DNA from 4 places in the Bacillus sp. AFS017336 genome. Region 1 is predicted to be linked to each of the others. Evidence: predicted binding sites of a transcription regulator. Region 1 holds the regulator's gene; each other region holds the start of a gene.
The links. Region 1 encodes Rex, which represses fermentation and respiration genes when NADH is low (regulators of the CRP and FNR family bind a similar motif). Its sites were predicted from a motif close to TTGTGAAATATTTCACAA; they were not measured.
Positions count from the first base shown of each region.

Region 2: the regulator Rex is predicted to act here: its motif matches at 3,460-3,477, upstream of CN601_RS06465 (AtpZ/AtpI family protein).
Region 3: the regulator Rex is predicted to act here: its motif matches at 3,494-3,511, upstream of nirB (nitrite reductase large subunit NirB).
Region 4: the regulator Rex is predicted to act here: its motif matches at 3,190-3,207, upstream of pflB (formate C-acetyltransferase).

Region 1 covers NZ_NUCO01000149.1:9,434-14,994, reverse strand. The annotation lists gene tsaD (tRNA (adenosine(37)-N6)-threonylcarbamoyltransferase complex transferase subunit TsaD) at 1-310, shown strand, start outside; gene CN601_RS25195 (ABC-F family ATP-binding cassette domain-containing protein) at 528-2,453, opposite strand; gene CN601_RS25190 (redox-sensing transcriptional repressor Rex) at 2,615-3,241, shown strand; gene CN601_RS25185 (CPBP family intramembrane glutamic endopeptidase) at 3,284-3,955, opposite strand; gene groES (co-chaperone GroES) at 4,229-4,513, shown strand; gene groL (chaperonin GroEL) at 4,572-5,561, shown strand, end outside.
Region 2 covers NZ_NUCO01000013.1:25,656-31,216, reverse strand. The annotation lists gene atpA (F0F1 ATP synthase subunit alpha) at 1-456, opposite strand, end outside; gene CN601_RS06490 (F0F1 ATP synthase subunit delta) at 479-1,018, opposite strand; gene atpF (F0F1 ATP synthase subunit B) at 1,015-1,539, opposite strand; gene atpE (F0F1 ATP synthase subunit C) at 1,714-1,929, opposite strand; gene atpB (F0F1 ATP synthase subunit A) at 2,011-2,745, opposite strand; gene CN601_RS06470 (ATP synthase subunit I) at 2,747-3,127, opposite strand; gene CN601_RS06465 (AtpZ/AtpI family protein) at 3,130-3,354, opposite strand; gene CN601_RS27850 (S8 family serine peptidase) at 3,616-5,561, opposite strand, start outside.
Region 3 covers NZ_NUCO01000143.1:22,787-28,347, forward strand. The annotation lists gene CN601_RS24105 (flavin-containing monooxygenase) at 1-705, shown strand, start outside; gene CN601_RS24115 (MFS transporter) at 1,641-2,879, shown strand; gene CN601_RS24120 (iron chaperone) at 2,899-3,288, shown strand; gene nirB (nitrite reductase large subunit NirB) at 3,536-5,561, shown strand, end outside.
Region 4 covers NZ_NUCO01000155.1:7,059-12,619, forward strand. The annotation lists gene CN601_RS25920 (vWA domain-containing protein) at 143-2,020, opposite strand; gene CN601_RS25925 (ATP-binding protein) at 2,039-2,932, opposite strand; gene pflB (formate C-acetyltransferase) at 3,322-5,547, shown strand.

The sequences.
Region 1 (5,561 bases):
TAATGTAGCTGCCAGCTTCCAAGCAAGTGTAATTGAAGTAATTGTTTCAAAAACGATTAAAGCTGCAAAAGAATATGATGTGAAACAAGTTTTATTAGCAGGTGGAGTAGCAGCTAATAAAGGATTAAGAGCTTCATTACAAAATGAGATGAATGACTTAAATGATATAGAATTAATTATACCGCCATTATCACTTTGTACAGATAATGCAGCGATGATCGGTGCAGCTGCTTTTATCAGATTGAAGCAAGGGAAACTAGGTAATTTGGCACTAAACGGTAACCCTGGCTTAGATTTAGAGAATATGTAAAAAGTACTTATTCACAATTTTTTTAATAAAATGTGGATAAGTACTTTTTCTTTGTTAAAAACTTATTAAACCTTGTGCACAAAAATGTGTATAACATTGCTGTTTTTCTGTGGATAATGTGTATAAACCTGTGTAAAAGCTAAAATATAGCAAAAGTTATGTGGATAAAAATGTAGATAAGAAAAAACGGATAGCAATCAGCATATCCGTTTAATCATTACTCTTGTAAGTTTTCCCATTCTTCCATTAGGTCTATTAACTTAGCTTCTAAATCATTTTTCTTACTTGTTAATTCGTGTACTAATTGAAAGTCTCCGTAAACTTCTGGTTTGCATAGTTCTAGTTCGATTGTTTCTATATCAAGCTCAAATTGCGAGATATTGCTTTCGATCTCCTCAATACGACGCTGAGTTTGACGAAGTTTTTTCTTTAATTCTTTGTCTTGTTGATAATCAGAAACTGGTTGAGATGATTGTTTAACTTGTGTTAACATAACTTCTTTTTCAGCTTGTTCTTTCTCATATGCTTCGTTTTTCTTAAATTGGTAATAGTCATAATCACCTAGATAAATTGATAATCCTTCTTTTGCTAGTTCGAAAGTTTTTGTGGATAATCTGTTCATAAAATAACGATCATGTGATACAAACAAAATAGTCCCAGGATAATCTAATAAAGCATTTTCTAAAACTTCTTTACTATCTAAATCCAAATGGTTGGTAGGCTCATCAAGAATTAGAAAATTAGCTTTTTTCATCATAAGTTTTGCTAATGCTAATCTTGCTTTTTCTCCACCGCTTAAAGAGGTAACGATTTTAGTCACATCATCGCCAGAAAATAAAAAATTCCCTAATATTGTTCGAATCTCTTGTTCAGGCTTTAATGGATAATCATCCCAAAGTTCATCTAATACTCTTTTGTTAGATGTAAGCTTAGCTTGCTCCTGGTCATAATAACCGACCGAAACATTTGCACCAAAATCAATTGTTCCTTGTAATTTATTTAAATCACCAATAATCGTCTTAAGTAATGTCGACTTTCCAACACCGTTTGGACCGACTAGTGCAACACTATCTCCTCGGTTCAATACAAACTTCATTGTTTGATCAATTGTAGGGATGCGGTTATATCCAATAAATAAATCTTGTATTGAAAGGACGTCATTTCCACTTTGTTTTTCAATTGCAAATGAAAAATTAGCTGAAGAATCTTCTCCAAGTGGCTTGTCTAATCGAACCATTCTGTCGAGCTGTTTTCTACGACTTTGTGCTCTTTTTGTAGTTGAGGCACGTGCAATATTACGTTGTACAAAATCTTCAAGCTTAGAGATTTCTTCTTGTTGTTTTTCGAACTGTTTAAGCTCTTGCTCATATTGAGCAGCTTTTAAATCAAGATATTTACTATAGTTCCCAACAAAACGTTGATGCCTACGATTAGATATTTCATAAACAATATTTACAACTTGATCAAGGAAATATCGATCGTGGGATACAATTAATACCGCACCAGGATAAGATTGTAAATAACGCTCTAACCAACTAAGTGTATCAATATCCAAGTGATTTGTAGGCTCATCCAGTATTAATAGATCAGGCTTTGTTAATAATAGTTTACCTAAAGCAAGTCTTGTTTTTTGCCCACCGCTTAACGAAGAAATTTTTGTTTCGTAATCTTCATTACTGAAACCTAAGCCGCTAATAATTGAACGAATATCTGCTTCAAACTGATAACCGCCGTTTTCTTTGAATGTATATTGAAGATGATCATATTCATTCATTATCTTGTCATAAACAGGCTGATTAGAATAGACTTCTTCTTGAGTCATTTTTACTTCTAATTTTCTCATATTTTCCTGCATCTCAACTAAATGATTAAAAACAGAATAATATTCTTCCCATATCGTTTGATCACTTTGTAATCCAGTATTTTGGGCTAGGTAGCCTACAGTAACGTCCTTAGGCTTATTTATCTCGCCTCCGTCGTAAGACAATTCACCAGCTATTATTTTGAGTAATGTAGATTTTCCTGCGCCATTACGACCAACAATCGCAACTCGATCATTCGTTTGAACTTCTAATTTTATATTTGAAAGAATAATGTCACTACCAAAATACTTTGAGACATTATTTACTTGTAAAAGAATCATGGATAACACCTCATTGCAAAATTTTTTATCTGAGTAACTGTAGACTGTCAAAATTCTTAAATATAGTGTATATTTTACATTAGAACAAGTACTTTATTACTAAAGTAAAGCTAAATTACACACCATAGTAAAAAGAATTACAGTAAGTGGGGGATTAAAAAATGGACTCGGAACAAATTAAAATTCCACAAGCTACTGCTAAACGTCTACCTTTATATTACCGTTTTATAAAGAATTTGTCTTTATCAGGTAAACAAAGAGTTTCTTCAGCAGAGTTAAGTGAAGCAGTAAAGGTAGATTCCGCTACGATTAGAAGAGATTTTTCTTATTTTGGAGCACTTGGAAAAAAAGGATATGGATATAACGTAAATTACTTATTAACTTTTTTCTCGAAAGCGCTTAACCAACATGAAGTGATGAAAGTTGCATTAATTGGTGTAGGTAATTTAGGGACTGCATTCTTACACTATAATTTTATAAAAAATAATAATACTAAAATTGAAATGGCATTTGATATTGATCCAAATAAGATTGGAACTGAAATTGGTGGAGTACCTGTCTATAATTTAGATAATTTAGAAGACGTAATGAATGATGATATTCAAATCGTTATTTTAACTGTACCTGCACCTGTAGCTCAATCAATAGCAGATCGATTAAATGGAAAAAATATAAGAGGAATCTTAAATTTTACTCCTGCTCGAATTAGTGTACCAGAACATATTCGTATTCATCATATAGACCTAGCGGTTGAACTACAAACATTGGCATATTTTTTACAACAATAAAATTAGATTAATTTAAAAACCCCCAAAATATTGGGGGTTTCTTTAATGTAAATTTAACTGCTGAAAAACTACAAATGTGTTCATTAACATATGTGTTAAAATTGGAACGATAATTGAATTTGTACGTTTGTATAAATAACAAAATACGAAACCAATTAGGAAGTAAGATAAAAAGAATGGTAAGTCGCCATGCATAAACGAAAATATTGCTGAACTAATCCCAGCAGAAATAATAAATGGTAAGCGATTATAAAGCCTTTTGAAAATGATTCGGCGGAAAATTATCTCTTCTAATATCGGTGCTACTAGACTTGGTATGATAATAAATGCAGGATTCAGTTTAGCAATATTTAAGATATTTTGAGTATTTTCAGAGCCTGTATGTAAATTGAATACATAAATTAAAATGATATTACACACAATTTGAGTTGCCATCGTAATGAAGTAACCTAAAATTACCCAATTTAATATTGTACGATAGTTATGCTTAAAATTCTTAATTCCTTCAAAAATGGGCTTATGTAATAAAATCAGTATAATAATTAAACCAGTTATGAAGCTAATACAACTCCATAAGGCCACCGCTTCAAGGGAAGCAGTCTTCTTTTCCACTCCAGCGTATAAATTACTATTTAATAAATAGGGAACCCCAAATGCCGCCGAATATTGAATAACAGCATAAGTTAAGATAATCAATAAATCTCTAGTTTTCAATAAGATAGCTCCTTTGTGTTGATATTTTTCATAACCCAAAGGTTGATAACAACATGTACATTATTTTACTCGTTTCTTTAGTTTCTTAAAAGAAATTTTCGTTTTTTATTTTACATTTAATTGTAAAGATAAAACTGATTATATTTCGACAAGAAAAGTGCCTGCTTCAGACTTGCAAAATTTTTTGATATTATTTAAACTAATAATTGTGTTAGCACTCAATATTAATGAGTGCTAAAAAATAATGATTTGATTATTGAGGAGGTATTACACATGTTAAAGCCATTAGGTGATCGTGTTGTAATTGAGCTTGTTGAGTCTGAAGAAAAAACTGCTAGCGGTATCGTGTTACCAGGTAGTGCACAAGAAAAGCCACAAGAAGGCAAAGTTGTTGCAGTAGGTACTGGACGTGTACTTGAAAATGGTGAGCGCATTGCTTTAGAAGTATCTGTAGGTGACCGCATTATCTTCTCTAAATACTCAGGTACAGAAGTTAAGTACGGTGGTACTGAATACCTAGTACTTCGCGAAAACGATATTCTTGCAATCATAGGTTAATAAAATAAAATACTTAAATTAAAAAATAAATTTTTTATATTATAAGGAGGTCATTTCAATGGCTAAGGACATTAGATTTGGTGAAGAAGCTCGTCGCGCAATGTTACGTGGTGTAGACGCTTTAGCTGATGCTGTAAAAGTAACATTAGGACCAAAAGGACGTAACGTAGTTCTTGAGAAAAAATTCGGTTCTCCATTAATTACAAATGACGGTGTTACAATCGCAAAAGAAATCGAATTAGAAGATGCATTCGAAAACATGGGTGCAAAATTAGTTGCAGAAGTTGCTAGCAAAACGAACGAGATTGCTGGGGACGGTACAACTACTGCGACAGTTTTAGCGCAAGCTATGATTCGTGAAGGTCTTAAAAACGTAACTGCTGGTGCAAACCCAATGGGTATCCGTAAAGGTATCGAAAAAGCAGTTGCTGTAGCAATTGAAGAATTAAAAACAATCTCTAAACCAATTGAAGGTAAAGAGTCAATCGCACAGGTTGCTGCAATTTCTTCAGCAGATCCAGAAGTAGGACAATTAATCGCTGAAGCAATGGAGCGCGTAGGTAACGACGGTGTTATTACACTTGAAGAATCTAAAGGCTTCACAACTGAATTAGAAGTAGTAGAAGGTATGCAATTTGACCGTGGATACTCTTCACCATACATGGTTACAAATTCAGAGAAAATGGTTGCTGAATTAGAAAATCCATATATCTTAATTACAGATAAAAAAGTAACAAATATTCAAGAAATCTTACCGGTACTTGAGCAAGTTGTTCAACAAGGTAAGCCACTATTAATCATTGCTGAAGATGTTGAAGGTGAAGCACAAGCAACAATCATCGTAAACAAATTACGTGGTACTTTCAACGCAGTTACTGTTAAAGCTCCTGGCTTTGGTGACCGTCGTAAAGCAATGTTAGAAGACATCGCAATCTTAACTGGCGGTGAAGTGATTACAGAAGAATTAGGATTAGATCTTAAAACAACTAACATCACTCAATTAGGTCGCGCTTCAAAAGTTGTAGTAACAAAAGAAAACACTACAATC
Region 2 (5,561 bases), on a different contig from region 1:
CGCTTTGATACCTGTTTGTAATGGCTCATGTACTGATTTACGTGCCATTACGCCAGGAGCAGCGTTTTCGATTGGACGAGATTTTGTTGTTTCGATTGGGCCTAAACCATCAACTGGTTGACCTAATGAGTTTACAACACGTCCTACTAATGCTTCACCAACTGGAACTTGCATGATGCGTCCAGTACGACGAACTTCGTCGCCTTCTTTAATGCCTGTGTAAGGTCCTAAGATGATGATACCTACGTTGTTTTCTTCTAAGTTTTGTGCTAGTCCCATAACGCCGTTAGAGAACTCAACTAGCTCTCCAGACATACATTGGTCAAGACCATGAGCACGAGCGATACCGTCACCAACTTGGATAACTGTACCAACATCACTAACTTCTATTTCAGTTTGGTAATTTTCGATTTGCTTTTTAATCAGCGCACTGATTTCTTCAGCTTTGATGCTCATGCATTTCACCCCTATCTACAAACTATTTTGCGATTAATTCACGTTCGATTCGAACAAGTTTATTTTTTAAGCTGCCGTCAAAAATACGGTTTCCAACACGCACTTTGTAACCACCGATTAATGATGGGTCAATTTCGTTTTTCACACGTATTGAATTTTTACCTAATTTAGAAGCGAATAACGCTCCAATTTTCTCTAGTTCTTCAGAAGACAATGCCGTTACAGAGTAAACTGTTGCATCTGCAATATTACGAGTTTCATTCGCAATTTTTACATACTCAGTTACTAAATTAGAAATAGTGCTTAAGCGTTGGCGATCAACTAATAAACAAACTAGATTTAATACCGTTTCAGAAATTGAAGCAAATGTGTCATTTAAGACAGACTTTTTGCTTTCTTTTGTGATTCCAGGATGTTGTAAAAACTTATTTAATTCTAAGTTTTCTACGTATTCCTTTTTCACTACTTGTAAATCATGTTCAACAGTTTCTACTAAATTTTGTTCAGTAGCTAATTCAAAAAGAGCGTTTGCGTAGCGTTTTGCAACTAATTCGTTACTCATTTAGCTTCGCCTACTTCTTTAAGATATTGATCAAAAATAGCAGATTGGTCTTCAGACTTCACTTCTTTTTCAAGTACTTTAGAAGCAATTAATACAGATAATGAAGCAACTTGTTGTTGAACTGATTGTACTGCAAGCTCTTTTTCACGAGTAATTTCACGTTTAGCGCTTTCTTTCAAGTTTTCAGCTTCTGCTTTTGCTGCTGCAACGATTTCTTCACGTTGTACATCAGCTTGCTTTCTAGCTTTCTCAAGAAGCTCGCGAGCTTCTGTACGAGCAGCAACTAACTCTTGCTTTTGCTCTTCAACTAGTTTCATTGCATCTGCGTTGTTTTTCTCAGCTGAATCTAATTGATTAGCGATGTGATCTTCACGTTGTTTCATAATTCCCATTACAGGTCCTAATGCATACTTTTTCAGAAGAGCAAGTAAAATTAGAAATATTACTAATTGAAACACGACATTGCCCCAAGGTACACCATGTCCTGCCTCAGCTAATACGAATTGTGATCCGTTTAACACAAGCTTTCACTCCCTTCAAGGGTTGTATTTATTTATTTTTTATAACATAGCCCTCATCTCTTACCGACTTGGACTTAACTTTCAAAAGGAATCCTTCAAAACTGAGTGTCATAAAGGAATGGCGAAGTAAATGTGAACACAAACTTCGCCATTTTTTTAATAATTTGTATAATCTTAAGCTTTACCAAATGCCATGAATGCGATAACTACTGCGATGATTGGAAGTGCCTCAACTAATGCAACCCCGATGAACATTAAAGCTTGAAGAGTTGAACGTAATTCTGGTTGACGAGCAACACCTTCTACTGTACGTGATACAATTAAACCGTTACCAATACCTGCACCTAGTGCACCTAAACCAATTGCGATTGCCGCTGCTATTAAAGCCATTTTAAATTTCCTCCTTCTTAATCATAAGAAATATATTTTTTATAATAATTTTTATCTAACTACCAAATTCAAGTGAGCTGCCTAATGCTCGTCCGCCACTTTATGTGACAAGTACACCATCGTTAACATTACGAAGATAAACGCTTGGATTGAACCAACAAATACAGAGAATCCTTGCCAAACAATCATCGGTATTGCTGCCGCGATTGTCCAAATCACACCTGCACCTACACTATCCGCATATGCATGTGTACCCATTGTTGCAAGTAAACCTAATAATACTTCCCCTGCGTAAATGTTACCGTAAAGTCGAAGACCTAGCGTTAATGTGTTCGCTAATTCCTCAATAATTTTTAATGGAAACAAGAATCCCATCGGCTGGAAAAACCCTTTTCCATAAGCCTTAAAGCCTCTCATTTTAATACCATAATAATGTGATAAACCAACTATAAAGATTGCTAATGATAAAGTAATGACTGGGTCTGATGTAGGTGATTTCCAAACTGAGCTTCCATCGATCGAGATATCGAACGGTAGACCTAACATATTTGAAACAAATATGTACATAAGTAATGTCACACCTAGTGTAAGGAAGCGACCACCAGTTTCCCAATCCATTGTACTGTTGATAAGGCCTTTAACGAAGTCAATAATCCACTCAAAAAAGTTTTGTTTTCCTGACGGACGTATTTGTAGACTTCTAGAGCATGTAACTGCGATGATAAAGACGATTACTGCAGCAATGGTTGTCATTAGAACATTTGTATACGTAAAATCTAAACCAATAAAATTAAAACCTTTAGCTTCGTGTTCCAATTTATTCACCTCTCTTCCTTGCAAAAGACGTTTGATGTATTGCAAAATGTATCATAATGACAAGATGTCCTGTCATTAGTCCCGCGGTTAGTGCCGGTATGCTCACAAAGTTTTCATACCGAAGCGCGATGACCATTGTTAGAGCCACCGCTGAAAGACAAATTACAGTACCTAAAGATCGAACTTTTTGTTGCTTTAAAACTCGGTCAAAGAAGGTATTTATCTTTCTGTGTAGAATCCATATACAATAAAAGCTAGTTACGGTTCCGAGAATATAACCTGTGAAAATCGTTTTATAGTCGGTAAAAGCCCAACCTAAAACGGATAAAGCAATAATATACAACATATCTCGTACAAAGCGTTTTAATTGTTCTTTTTGCATAACTAGTCCCCTGGTGTAAATTGTTTAACTATTTTGAGCGTGCCATAAATGCCAGTAAAAAGACCTAACAATAAAAATATGATCATAAATACTGGTACTGGCCATTTGAAAAATGAATCAATCCATCTTCCTAGAAAGATTCCGATGAGAATAGAACCGACAAGTTGAGCTAAAATTGAAGACATGAGTGTCATTGCTTTAAGAGGATGTTGATTGTTTTTTTTCATACAAAATCCCTCCATGTCAATTTTTATTCTCAAAAAATTGCCAAAAGTCTTATCATGGTTTATTCTACAACAATTGTGTCCTAAAATCTCTAAACATTGAAAACGTTCACAAATTGTTCACAAAACGTTCAAAAAATTTTAATAACATAGTATTTACATGTAATGAAAACCCTTTTAAACATTCATGTTAAGCATACAATATGTTACAAAAAAGTGTCAATTACCTAAATTAAAAAACTATTAAAAATTACTTACCAATTTTTAGTCTTCTACGTAAATCTTCGCCACATTAACGTATGATTCAGTTGCACTTTCATATTGTTTACGTTTATAGAATATTACAAACTTATAAATCCCATTTTTAGGAAATTCCTTTAAAACTAATTCCTTTTTGATAATCCCCCTCTTACTATTTTTCTGTTCATCAATTACTCCTAATAAACGAAATGTTTCTGATTCGAAAACAGCGATCTTGTATTCCTCAACCTTACTTGGTAAATACAATTCATATTTGTAACGATTTTTACCTTTAACTCTTCCGAAGTGAAATCCCATTACTGACGGAAAATTCGGTTCTCCTTGTAGTAATAAAAACGGCATTCTTAACTTCTCTTCATCGTTTGTGTTAAACGTAATCGCCCCATCGTAAAAGCCATCCTTTAAAATCTTTGTATTAACTGTAGCGCTTAAAGTTATCTTTTTACTTGTGCGAGCTGGTATTGTAAAAGGCTTTGGTATTACCCATTGTATTCCAGTCGCCTGTTGATTATTTATAGTTGTAATTTGTTTTGGCGCATTTGATTTGTTTGAAATTCTTACGACAAAATCTTTCTTTACTAATCCATCTGTTTTTTTAGTTACTCCGAAAGATAGTGACATTGGAAACAAAGTCGTTTCTGTCTCTAAAGCTTTTTCTATATCTAATCTTCCAGCTCCTTGTTCGTACGCATGATACATCTTTTTATTATTCTTATATAATGGTGTTGCCGTATTAACAAGTACACTTTTTAAATCATCCATACTCCAATCAGGATGCAATTGTTTTAATAAAGCTGCTGCTCCAGCAACATGTGGACTTGCCATACTCGTTCCTTGAAGTGCTAAATAACCGCCTGGAATTGTACTTTTTATTTGTACACCCGGTGCTAACAAATCCGGCTTCATTTGCCAAGTTCCAGTTACAGGTCCTCTAGAGCTAAAATCTGCTAGAACATCTACCTTTTTTTCACTTCCGCTTTTAGCCTCTACCTTGCCTTTTTCGATGATTTTTTTAATCATTAAGCCATCTTTTCTTGAAATAGTAGCTGAAGGAATCGTAAGCTTTCCTTTGATTTGGCCGATGAAATTTCCATCAACATTGTTATAAACAATTACAGCCTTCGCTCCGGCATCTTGAGCATTTTTCACTTTATCAGTAAACGTAAGCTTACCTCTTTCTAATAAGACGATCTTATCTTTAACTCTTTTAAGCTCACTTTTTTCTCCATATTTTTTAAATACGAATCGGCCATTTAACCCTTTACCCCATTTAACCGAGCCAATCATAGGACTAATAATCGTTTCTTTATTTTTCACATGGATTGACGGGAAAAGTACAGGTGGATAGCTCGCACCAACTGTTAAAGCTTTTGATGCTGTAGCGGGTGAACCAACAGTCCATAATCCTGGTCCAGAGTTACCAGCAGCAGTAATTGCTAGTACACCTTTTTCTACAGCTTTATCTAGAGCAATACTCGTAGGCCAATCCGGTCCATTTACATCATTTCCTAATGATAAATTTATAATATCTACCTTATCCTTCACTGCTCGCTCAATCGCTGCCATAACAGTCTCAGAAGTACCAACACCACCAGGACCTAGTGCACGATAAGCATAGATTGTCGCTTTTGGTGCGACGCCTTTTCTTTTCCCATTTGCTGCTATTACGCCGGCTACATGTGTACCGTGAAACGTACTCTTTTCTTCAAGCTTCGTTTCCATCGGATCTTTATCTAAATCGATTGTGTCATATCCTCCACCGTAGTTCGATCTCAAATCAGGATGTTTGTAATCAACTCCAGTATCAATGATCCCTACTTTAACTCCTTCTCCAGTAATCTTTCTTCCCCTTTTGTCCTTATAAAGCTGAGCTTCGTCGGCTCCTATAAAAGGGATACTATCTTCTAAATGAGCTCTATAAATGGTTACAAAATGCATATCTTGTACTA
Region 3 (5,561 bases), on a different contig from region 1:
GAAATTGTACTTGATTCTGAAGTTGCCAAAAAACTAATGCCATATTATTACTATGGTACAAAACGTCCAATTATTGATACGAATTATTATGAAACATATAATCGTGAAAACGTTACATTAATTGATGTCAAGAATGATCCAATCGAATCAATTACACCTGCTGGTTTGAAAACTAAAGATAATGTTTACGAATTAGATGTTATTATTTTTGCTACTGGTTATGATGGGATGACCGGTCCGTTAATGAAGATCGATATAAAAGGAAAAGATGGAGTTACTTTAAAAGAAAAATGGGCTGGAGGAGCTCAAACGAGAACCTATCTAGGAATTGCTAACGCAGGATTTCCTAATATGTTTATGATTACTGGCCCTGAAAGTCCTTCAGTTTTAAGCAATATGCCAGTTTCAATCGAACAACATGTAGAATGGATTGCGGATTGTATTCAGTTCTTACGTCAAAAGGACATCGATGTGATTGAAGCTAATATTGAAGCAGAAAATGCATGGAGTCAACATTGTCGAGAAATTGCTGAGGCGACACTTTTTACTAAAACCGAATCATGGTACACCGGGGCAAATATTAAAGGAAAACCAAGAGGATTTCAAATTTATTTAGGCGGTGTTGGAGCATACCGTAAAAAATGCGATGAAATTGCTTCGAGTGGTTATGAAGGTTTTGTTTTAACATCAACTGCAGTTCACTAATTGGTATTGTAACATTTTAAGAGGATGTCCCGAAAGTATAACTTTAGGGGCATCCTTAGTTCTTTTTATAGGTAATTAGAAACTATACTAATGCTTAAGTAAAAATAAGCGAGTGAGTGTACGAAAAATGGATCAGAAATTGCATTAGTGGCTAAGTGCAAATAAGTGTGTGAAACTTGCAAATTAGAAATCAGAAATTGCATTGATGACGAAGTGCAAATAAGCTTGTGAAACGTGTAAATAAGAAATCAGAAATTGCATTAATGGCGAAGTGCAAATAAGTGTGTGAAGGGTGCAAATAAGAAATCAGAAACTGCAATTAAATAGAAAAGTGCAAATAAAAATCGTGATTCTGCAAATAAAAATAGTAAAACTGCAATTAAAATTAACAAAACTGCAAATAAATTTTAGGAAACTGCAATTAAATTTCCTAGAATCCCAAAATTCTATGATAATACCTATACCAGTTGGGGTATTTTGGCTTCGTTTTGCCTCAATATGGACGGTCTAATATAGAAAATTAATTAATTTGCTCTAATTCATTCAAAATAACCTTAGTTTGATAAAAAAATCTACTATATACATAAAAATCAGTATCATAAAATTACCTTTAATTAAAAAACGCCACTAAAATACCCCCATATTTGCCTCGAGACAGTCAGCATTATTCATTTATTCATAAATTTAAAAATGGAAGCCCCCTTACCAGTTAAGTTGAATTCTAAATCGGCACTTTTAAAGGATTTAGATTTTATAAAGAGTAGTTTATTTAGTAATCTTTTCTTCCCACCTAATTATTAAAATTCATTAACGTTAAGGTGAATTAATCCACTAATCCAGAGTAAAAATAGTATAATGATTTGTATTTAAATTTTATCTCTAGTATAAATATTCACTTTGCTAGATGTAAGAGATAAAAAGGGGAGAGTTTTATTTTGTCTGCATCAAAAAAATCTATTTTTAAAGGGACTTCATTTACGAACTTCTGGATCTCGCGAATGATGACTTCCACGTCATTTCAGATGTTATCCGTTGCAATTGGATGGCAAATGTATGATTTGACACATGACGCATTTAGTCTTGGTTTAGTAGGACTAGCGCAGTTTATTCCGATGGTATTACTTACACTTGTAGTAGGTCAAGTCGCTGACAGAGTTGATCGTCGAAAAATTGTTTTCATATGCCAAATGATTGAAGCGCTTATTGCAGGACTTCTTTTATATGGAAATTATGCAAATTGGCTTAGTCGTGAGGAAATATTAGTAGCTGCATTTATACTCGGTGCTTGCCGATCTTTTGAGGGGCCAGCTTCATCAGCTTTATTGCCACAAGTAGTTCCAAAATCTATTTTACAACAAGCTATTTCTTGGAGTACTTCTGCAGGTCAAACAGCACAAATATTAGGGCCATCTCTTGGAGGAGTATTATTTTCAGTTGGGCCGGCTTATGTTTATGCTACTTCAGCAATTGCCTTATTACTTTCATCAATCCTTACATTCTTCATTAAATTAGATAGTCAATTTATTCGAAAATCAGAGCCAGTTACTTTACGAACAATGCTAATGGGTTTAGAATTTGTATATAAACATCCAATTATTTTAGGAACAATTTCGCTTGATTTATTCGCGGTACTACTAGGTGGAGCTACAGCCCTTTTACCAATTTATGCGCAAGATATATTACATACGGGTGCATGGGGATTAGGTTTAATGCGAACTGCACCTGCTGTGGGAGCATTAATCATGTCACTAATATTAGCGTATTCCCCACTAAAAAAATCATATGGTCGGATATTATTTAGTGCATTAATTGTGTTTGGATTGGCTACAGTGCTATTTGCAGTTTCAACAAATATAGTCATTTCATTAATTGCTTTATTTATCATCGGAGCTTCTGATGTAGTCAGTGTTGTAATCCGTTCTTCACTAGTACAGCTACAAACTCCAGACGATATGAGAGGTCGAGTCAATGCCGTAAATTCGCTATTTATTGGAACCTCAAATCAACTTGGAGAATTTGAATCTGGTACGATGGCTGGATTAATTGGTACTGTTCCAGCAGCAGTAGTTGGAGGTCTTGGGACGATTGTAGTTGCTGGACTTTGGATGTATTTATTCCCTTCGCTTAGAAGAATTAATTCACTTTCTGGAGAGAAAACAGAAAAAGTAGGATAATTTAATTAAAGGAGAATTTATGGAAAATACAAAAAACACATTTGATACGATTGATGAATATATTTCACAATTTCAACCAGAAATTCAAGAAAAATTACAAGCTTTAAGAAAGACAATTAAAGAAATTGTACCGAATGCAGTTGAAAAAATTAGTTATCAAATGCCTACATTTGCGCTTAATAAAAACTTAGTACATTTTGCAGCATATAAAAATCATATTGGATTTTATCCTGGCGCAAGCGGAATTGCAGCATTTAAGGAAGAATTATCAGTTTATAAAGGCGCAAAAGGGTCTGTTCAATTTCCAATAAATGAACCACTACCGTTTGATTTAGTAAAAAAGATTGTTAAATATAGAGAAATTGAAGATATAAAAAAAGCAGAAGAAAAAAAACAAAAAAAGAAATAAACTAGAAAAACATCAGTCAAATATGTAGTAAAAACCTCTAAGTCTATTTAGCCTTAGAGGTATTTACTTTTAAAAGGGAAATACCTGATGACATTTTGTTCATAATTTTGTCAAAGAATTTGCTTTGAAAACGTTAAATATCAGTTATACTAAACTTGTATTCAACTGGTAAAACGATTTGTAAAAAGATTTTTTTTAGAAGTTTATGTGAATAATTTCACAATTCCTATTTTGGGGGACATTGCAAATGAAAAGAAAATTATTAATGATTGGTAATGGAATGGCAGGAGTTCGTTGTATAGAGGAGATTTTAAAAAGAAATAAAAATTTATTTGAAATTACAATCATTGGAGATGAGCCACATCCGAACTATAACCGAATTATGTTATCAAATGTACTTCAAGGTAAAACCACAATTGATGAAATAAATATTAATGATTGGAAATGGTATGAAGAGAATCAAATTACATTACTAACAAACGAAAGAGTTACGGAAATTTCAACTATAGATAAAATAGTAGAAACAGAAAAAGGAAAAACGATTTCTTATGATGAACTTATTATAGCTACTGGTTCGAGTGCATTTATACTGCCGATTCAAGGAAATCAACTTGATGGAGTAGTCGGTTTTCGTACAATTCAAGATACTGAACTAATGATAAATTACGCACAAAAATATAAAAAAGCAGTCGTAATTGGAGGAGGCCTATTAGGTTTAGAGGCTGCAAGAGGTTTAATTGATCGAGGAATGGAAGTACATGTAGTCCATCTACTACCTACTTTAATGGAACAGCAACTAGATGAACCTGCAGCAAAAATGCTCAAAAAAGATTTAGAAGCCCAAGGTATGAATTTCTTAATGGAAAAACAAACGGTTTCGATTAATGGTACAAATCGTGTAGAAAGCATTAATTTCTCAGATGGTACTAGTTTAGAATGTGATCTAGTTGTAATGGCAGTTGGGATACGACCTAACATATCATTAGCAAAAAATGCAGGAATTGATGTAAACCGTGCAATTCTTGTAAACGATTTTATGCAATCATCAGATTCATCAATTTATGCAGTAGGTGAATGTGCCGAACATAATGGAACTACTTATGGATTAGTAGCGCCGTTGTATGAACAAGGGATTGTACTTGCAGATCATATAACAGGTTTCCCAACCAACGGATATAAAGGAAGCATATTATCAACTCAGTTAAAGGTTTCAGGATGTGATCTTTTTTCTGGAGGACTAATCCACGAGGAAGATGATACACAAGCAATCGTTATAAATGACCAATTTGCAGGTCTTTATAAAAAAGTAATCGTAAGGGATGAAAAAGTTGTTGGTGTAGTTTTATATGGAGATGCATCAGATGGTAACCGACTGTTCAATATGCTGAAAAATGAAACAAATATTAAAGAATTTACAAGTGCTTCGATTCTCCATAAATCAGGAGAGGATTCAGCAGAAGACTTTGTTCTCTCAATGAGTGCAAACGATACTGTATGTGGGTGTAATGGAGTAACGAAAGGCACAATCGTACAATCAATTTTAGAGCAAGAGCTTACTACGTTTGAAGATGTGAAAAGTTGCACAAAGGCTGGAGCATCTTGTGGAAAATGTAAAGGAATGGTTGAAAGTATCTTAGCAGCAACACTTGGTGATACATTTGATCCAAATGCTGCAAAACCAGGTATGTGTGGATGTACACACTTATCTCGTGACGAAGTTATGAATGAAATAAAAGAAAAAGGGTTACAAACTCCTAGGGAAGTTCGAATGGTACTAGGTTTTGAAAATGAAGAAGGATGTTCAAAATGTAGACCAGCTTTAAACTATTATTTAAGAATGATGTATCCAAATGATTATCATGATGATAAGTCATCTCGATTCGTAAATGAGAGAATGGAAGGAAATATTCAAAAAGATGGTTCATTCTCTATTGTACCTCGAATGTATGGTGGGGTAACGACCGGTGATGAATTGATTAAAATTGGTGAAGTTGCAAATAAATTTAACGTACCGTTAGTAAAAGTTACTGGTGCAAGCCGCGTTGGTTTATATGGTGTTAAAAAAGAAGACGTACCAAAGGTTTGGCAAGAATTAGGGATGCGTTCTGGCTATGCATATTCTAAGTCCTTAAGAAACGTTAAATCATGTGTCGGCAATAGATTCTGCCGATTTGGAACACAAGATTCATTAGGATTAGGAATCGAACTAGAAAAAGCGATCGAAATGGTAGATACTCCGCACAAAATGAAGATGGGTGTAACAGGTTGTCCAA
Region 4 (5,561 bases), on a different contig from region 1:
TTATCGTACTCCGTTTAAAATTAAAAATCAATAGGAAATACGATTTCGTTATGTAAATCCGTTCGACAAAATCTATTAAGTATATAAAAAAGAATAGGCTACTAGTAGGCCTATTCTTTTTTTCATTTTATGGACAACTTTATCAATCTATGCTTCTTAATAGTAATTTTTTTAACATCGGCTTTAATTGAACTCTTAAATCTTCAGCATCTGAGGCGATTAAATAATGGTGCTGATAAATATTTTTCATTAACTGCGATGTTTCTTCTTGATGTTCTTCTTCTTCAATGAAAGTACCAATTACTTCAATTCCAAGTTTTCTAGCTTGCTTAACTGCTTCATGGGTATCGATAATACCATCCTGGAAATAGTCTAGAGCTGAAGGTTCGCCATCTGTAAAAACAAGTAGAAATTTATGCTTTTCCGTTCGTTTAGCGAGCTCTTCTGAAACAACTCGAATCATTAATCCGTCACGATTATCTTCTTCTTCATGAAGCTGCATTATATTAGGACCAACTGAAGGGGATAAGGAGCTAGAAAACGGAATGACCTGATGCAATATATTTGGTTTATTTTCTTTAGATGCATTTGAAGCATCCTCCCAAAATCCACTAATACTATGCGAAATTTTTAATTGTTTTAATGTTTCATGGAATAGAATAACACTTTTTTTAACTTCATCCATTTTATTAAACATCGATCCTGAGCAATCAACTAGTAAATAAAAAACTGCATCTAATTCTTTCGATTCATTTTGTTTTTTATAAAACATTTTTGGATTTTCTTCTGTGAACAGTCGAATCCATTTTTTATTTAGTCTGCCATAGTACTTATCCGTTGGTGCATTTTGTTTATTCTCTAAAGATTTTTCAATCGTTTTTCTTAGTTCTTTAACATCTTTCGAGACCATTGCTGATAATGTAGAATACTGTTTCTTTTCACTTATTGTTTGTCCTGTTGCTTCGAGATGTTTTATTGATACATTGCTATTGTATTTGCCATAAGCATTTTGCTGTGAAGAGGATGAATTAGACACCTCATGTGATTCAGTTTGTTTTGATTTTTTATTCTCTCCTTGTTTAGAAGAACCGAATGCATTTGCTATTGCCTGATCACTAGCTTCTTCTTCTCTTGCAAAGTTTGCTTTAATAGAAGTTTTTGTTCCACTTTCTACTTCAAAGCGTAAAAAGTTATCGTCCGTTTCATTATTCTTACTTTCTCTATGCCAAGTTGATAATTTTTCATCTTCACTATTTCTTTCATCAAGACCATCTTGACTGTCATCATTTTGAAGTTCCTTAACTTGACTGTTACAAGAAGCAAGGTCAGTAAGTTTATTTAATGGAAGATAGCCAAAGTATGTGTGAATCATATCTTCCTTATAGATTGAAAGTAACCTCTGTTGCACTCTAAATATAATAGAAGAAATATCACTCGTCTTCTTAGCTTCAAACGTTTGAAAAAGGATTGGTAAAATATCCTCTAATTGTTCATTTGTATGATAAGTTAACTGTGAAGAGGTGAGTGAAAGATAGATTAAACAAAATAATTGATCTAAATGGAAATTACGGATCTCATTTGCTTTATATTGCGATTCAAAATAATGTCTATATATTCTTTTTCTCGTAGAAAATAATTGTCTTGTACCCGGTCTTTGGCGAATAATTAGTTCTTCTAATCGGATATCTTCGAGTAGGACGTAAAGTTGTGTAAAAAAGCTTTTTAAATGAGTTTCGTGTAATTCCTTAAGGACATCCTTAAATTCAGTAAAATCGGTATAATGCTTATTACCTAATGCTTTTAAGTACACGTCTGATTTTAGGCCCTGTAACTGTGTGTTATGTTCCTGAGTATCCCAAAAATGACTTATCGTAAATTTTTGTTCTTCATCGTCATAATAAGCCTGAAAATCAAATTCTAAAAATGCATTTTGATTTTTTGAAAGAGAGATCGATAAATTTTCCATTTGAAGAAATGTGGATGCATCGATTTTTTTATTATTAAAAATGATTTGTTTCATATTTTAATCTCACTCATTTCAAGAAAGAAAATAACTTTCTGCTAATTCTCTAACAGTTTCACGCTCGATATCATCACTTAATTTCGCGATAATAGTACGTTCAATTGCTCTAAGTACTGGAATATGAACTGATAAATCACATGCGTCAAGTACACCACGAATACTAGCTGCATCTTCACTAATTCTTCCTTCACTAGCCAATGGAATTAAATCACTTGAAAAACTAGTGAACTTTTTCAATAGCTCTTCGTCTTTTAACTCAGACTCATCTTTTAATAATTGAAATAAAGACTCACCATTTATATAAGGAACATCAATAATAATGAAACGGTTTTTTAAAGCTTCATTTAATTCACTTGTCCCTACGTATCCTTCATTAATTGCTGCGATTACTCTAAAGTTTTCATCACCTTTTACTACTTCTTGAGTAAATGGGTTTGTAATCATTTTTCGATAATCAAGTGCACCGTGTAATAATGGCAATGTTTCTGGTTTAGCCATATTGATTTCATCGATATATAAAATATGACCCTTTTTCATTGCCTTCATTAATGGTCCATCAATAAATACAACTTCAGATCCATTTGTATTTGAAGCAATTGTGTTATATCCGACAATCCCTTCTATATCTAAATCAACTGAACAATTTATGCTGTGCATTGGTTGATAAAGTAATTTTGAAAGAGTTTCTGCTAGAACTGTTTTACCACTTCCAGTTGGACCCTTTAATAGTATATTTTTACCGAGTAGAAGAGCGGTTATTGCATCTTCTAAAATCGTTTTGTCTTGGGAAACGTATTGTTTTGTTCCAATTAATAGTTGGTCTTCTTTTAGTACCTTTTGAATGTGTTCATTGTATATAAAATTTAATTTTTCTTTAATAGAACTAGAAAGATTTAGTTGTGTATTCATAATTACTCCTTTAATTAAACAGTGTTCAATATGTGAATTGATTCATTTTTGTACTAACCATCATATTATCGCATATCAAGATTGTGAATGTCTTGTCCACAATTTTTATTGAAATTTGGTAATACAGATTCTATCTATTGAGTATAACAGTTTGTGGAATAACAGGAAAGTTTTCAGAATGAATTACTATATATATGAAACAACTGTAATTAAGTGGAAAGTATCTAATTGTTTATATTATTAAGTTTTAGACTACTTTGTTCAATGTTTCACAATATGTTCAAAAAGTATGTAAAAGATTTAGTAAATCGTATGATAAATTAAACATGTAATCTGTTATATACCTAATTAACTTTCTGTATTACATGCAGAAGAGGAGGAGTAATACGATGGAACAATGGAGACAATTTGAAACTGGACGCTGGGAAAAAATGATTGATGTAAGAGACTTTATTCAAAAAAACTTTAAATCTTATGTTGGTGATGATTCATTTCTTGTCGGGCCAACTGATGCAACTAACAAACTTTGGGATATAGTACTTAATTTATCTAAAGAAGAACGCCAAAATGGCGGAGTTCTAGATATGGATACGAAGATTGTATCTACAATCACTTCACATGAACCAGGCTATTTAGAAAAAGAATTAGAACAAATTGTTGGTTTCCAAACAGATAAACCTTTCAAACGATCACTACAACCATTTGGTGGGATCCGAATGGCTGAAGCAGCATGTGAATCTTATGGATATAAAGTTGATGATGAAATAAGTAAAGTATTTTTGGAATATCGAAAAACACATAACCAAGGTGTATTTGACGCTTACACGGCAGAGATGAAAGCAGCAAGACGTTCTGGCGTTATTACTGGACTACCTGATGCATATGGCCGTGGGCGAATAATAGGTGACTATAGAAGAGTAGCATTATATGGTGTAGATCGATTGATTAAAGATAAAATGAACGCTTTAAATATAACGACAAATGTTATGTCTGAAGAGGTTATTCGAGATCGTGAAGAATTAAATGAACAAATTCGTGCTCTAAAAGAATTAAAGCAAATGGCTGAGACGCATGGTTTTGATATTTCTAAACCTGCAACAAATTCAAAAGAAGCTTTCCAATGGTTATATTTTGGTTATTTAGCAGCGATAAAAGAACAAAATGGAGCTGCGATGAGCTTAGGCCGCGTATCAACATTTTTAGATATATATATTGAACGTGACATTGAAGAAAATACAATGACTGAACAAGAAGCACAAGAGCTAGTTGATCACTTTGTCATGAAACTTCGATTAGTTAAATTTGCTCGTACACCGGATTATAATGAATTATTTTCAGGGGATCCAACTTGGGTTACTGAATCAATTGGTGGAATAGGAATGGATGGACGCCCACTTGTAACGAAAAATTCATTCCGCTTTTTAAATACATTAGATAATTTAGGGCCAGCTCCAGAGCCAAACTTAACAGTACTTTGGTCAGCACAATTACCAGTAGGCTTTAAGCAATATTGCGCTAAAATGTCAATTAAAACTAGTTCAATTCAATATGAAAATGATGATATCATGCGTCCTGATTATGGCGATGACTACGGCATTGCATGTTGTGTTTCTGCAATGACAATTGGTAAACAAATGCAGTTCTTCGGTGCTAGAGCAAATCTTGCAAAAGCGTTATTATATGCAATTAATGGTGGTGTAGATGAAAAATCAAAAGTACAAGTGGCACCAATGTATGCTCCAATTACAACTGAATATCTTGAATACGAAGAAGTAAAAATGAAGTTTGATGTTTTATTGGATTGGTTAGCAGGACTATATGTTAATACGTTAAATTGTATCCACTATATGCATGATAAATATAGTTATGAGCGTATTGAAATGGCACTACATGATGCAACTATTAAACGAACAATGGCTACAGGTATTGCAGGATTGTCAGTATGTGCAGATTCATTATCAGCTATTAAACATTCTAAAGTTAAAACGATTCGTGATGAAAACGGAATTGTCGTTGATTTTGAAATTGAGGGAGACTATCCAAAATACGGAAATAACGATGATCGAGTAGATGATATTGCTGTTGACCTTGTTGAACGATTTATGGCAAAAGTAAGAAAGCATAAAACTTATCGTAATTCTATTCATACAACATCGGTGCTAACGATCACGTCTAATGTTGTATACGGTAAAAAGACAGGTAATACACCTGATGGACGAAAAGCTGGCGAACCATTTGCTCCAGGTGCCAACCCATTACACGGACGCGATACAAATGGAGCGCTAGCATCATTAAGTTCTGTAGCAAAATTACCTTACGAAGATGCGCAAGATGGAATTTCTAATACGTTCTCAATTGTTCCAAAAGCATTAGGCAAAGATGAAACAACACAAATATTAAACTTAGTAGCAATGTTAGATGGATATACAGAAAAAGGTGGACATCACTTAAATGTAAATGTATTCAATAGAGAAACATTAATGGATGCAATGGAACATCCAGAAGAATATCCACAGTTAACGATCAGAGTCTCTGGCTATGCAGTTAACTTTATAAAACTAACTAGAGAACAGCAAATCGATGTCATAAACAGAACTTTCCACGGTTCTATGTAAAATTGCTTCAGTAA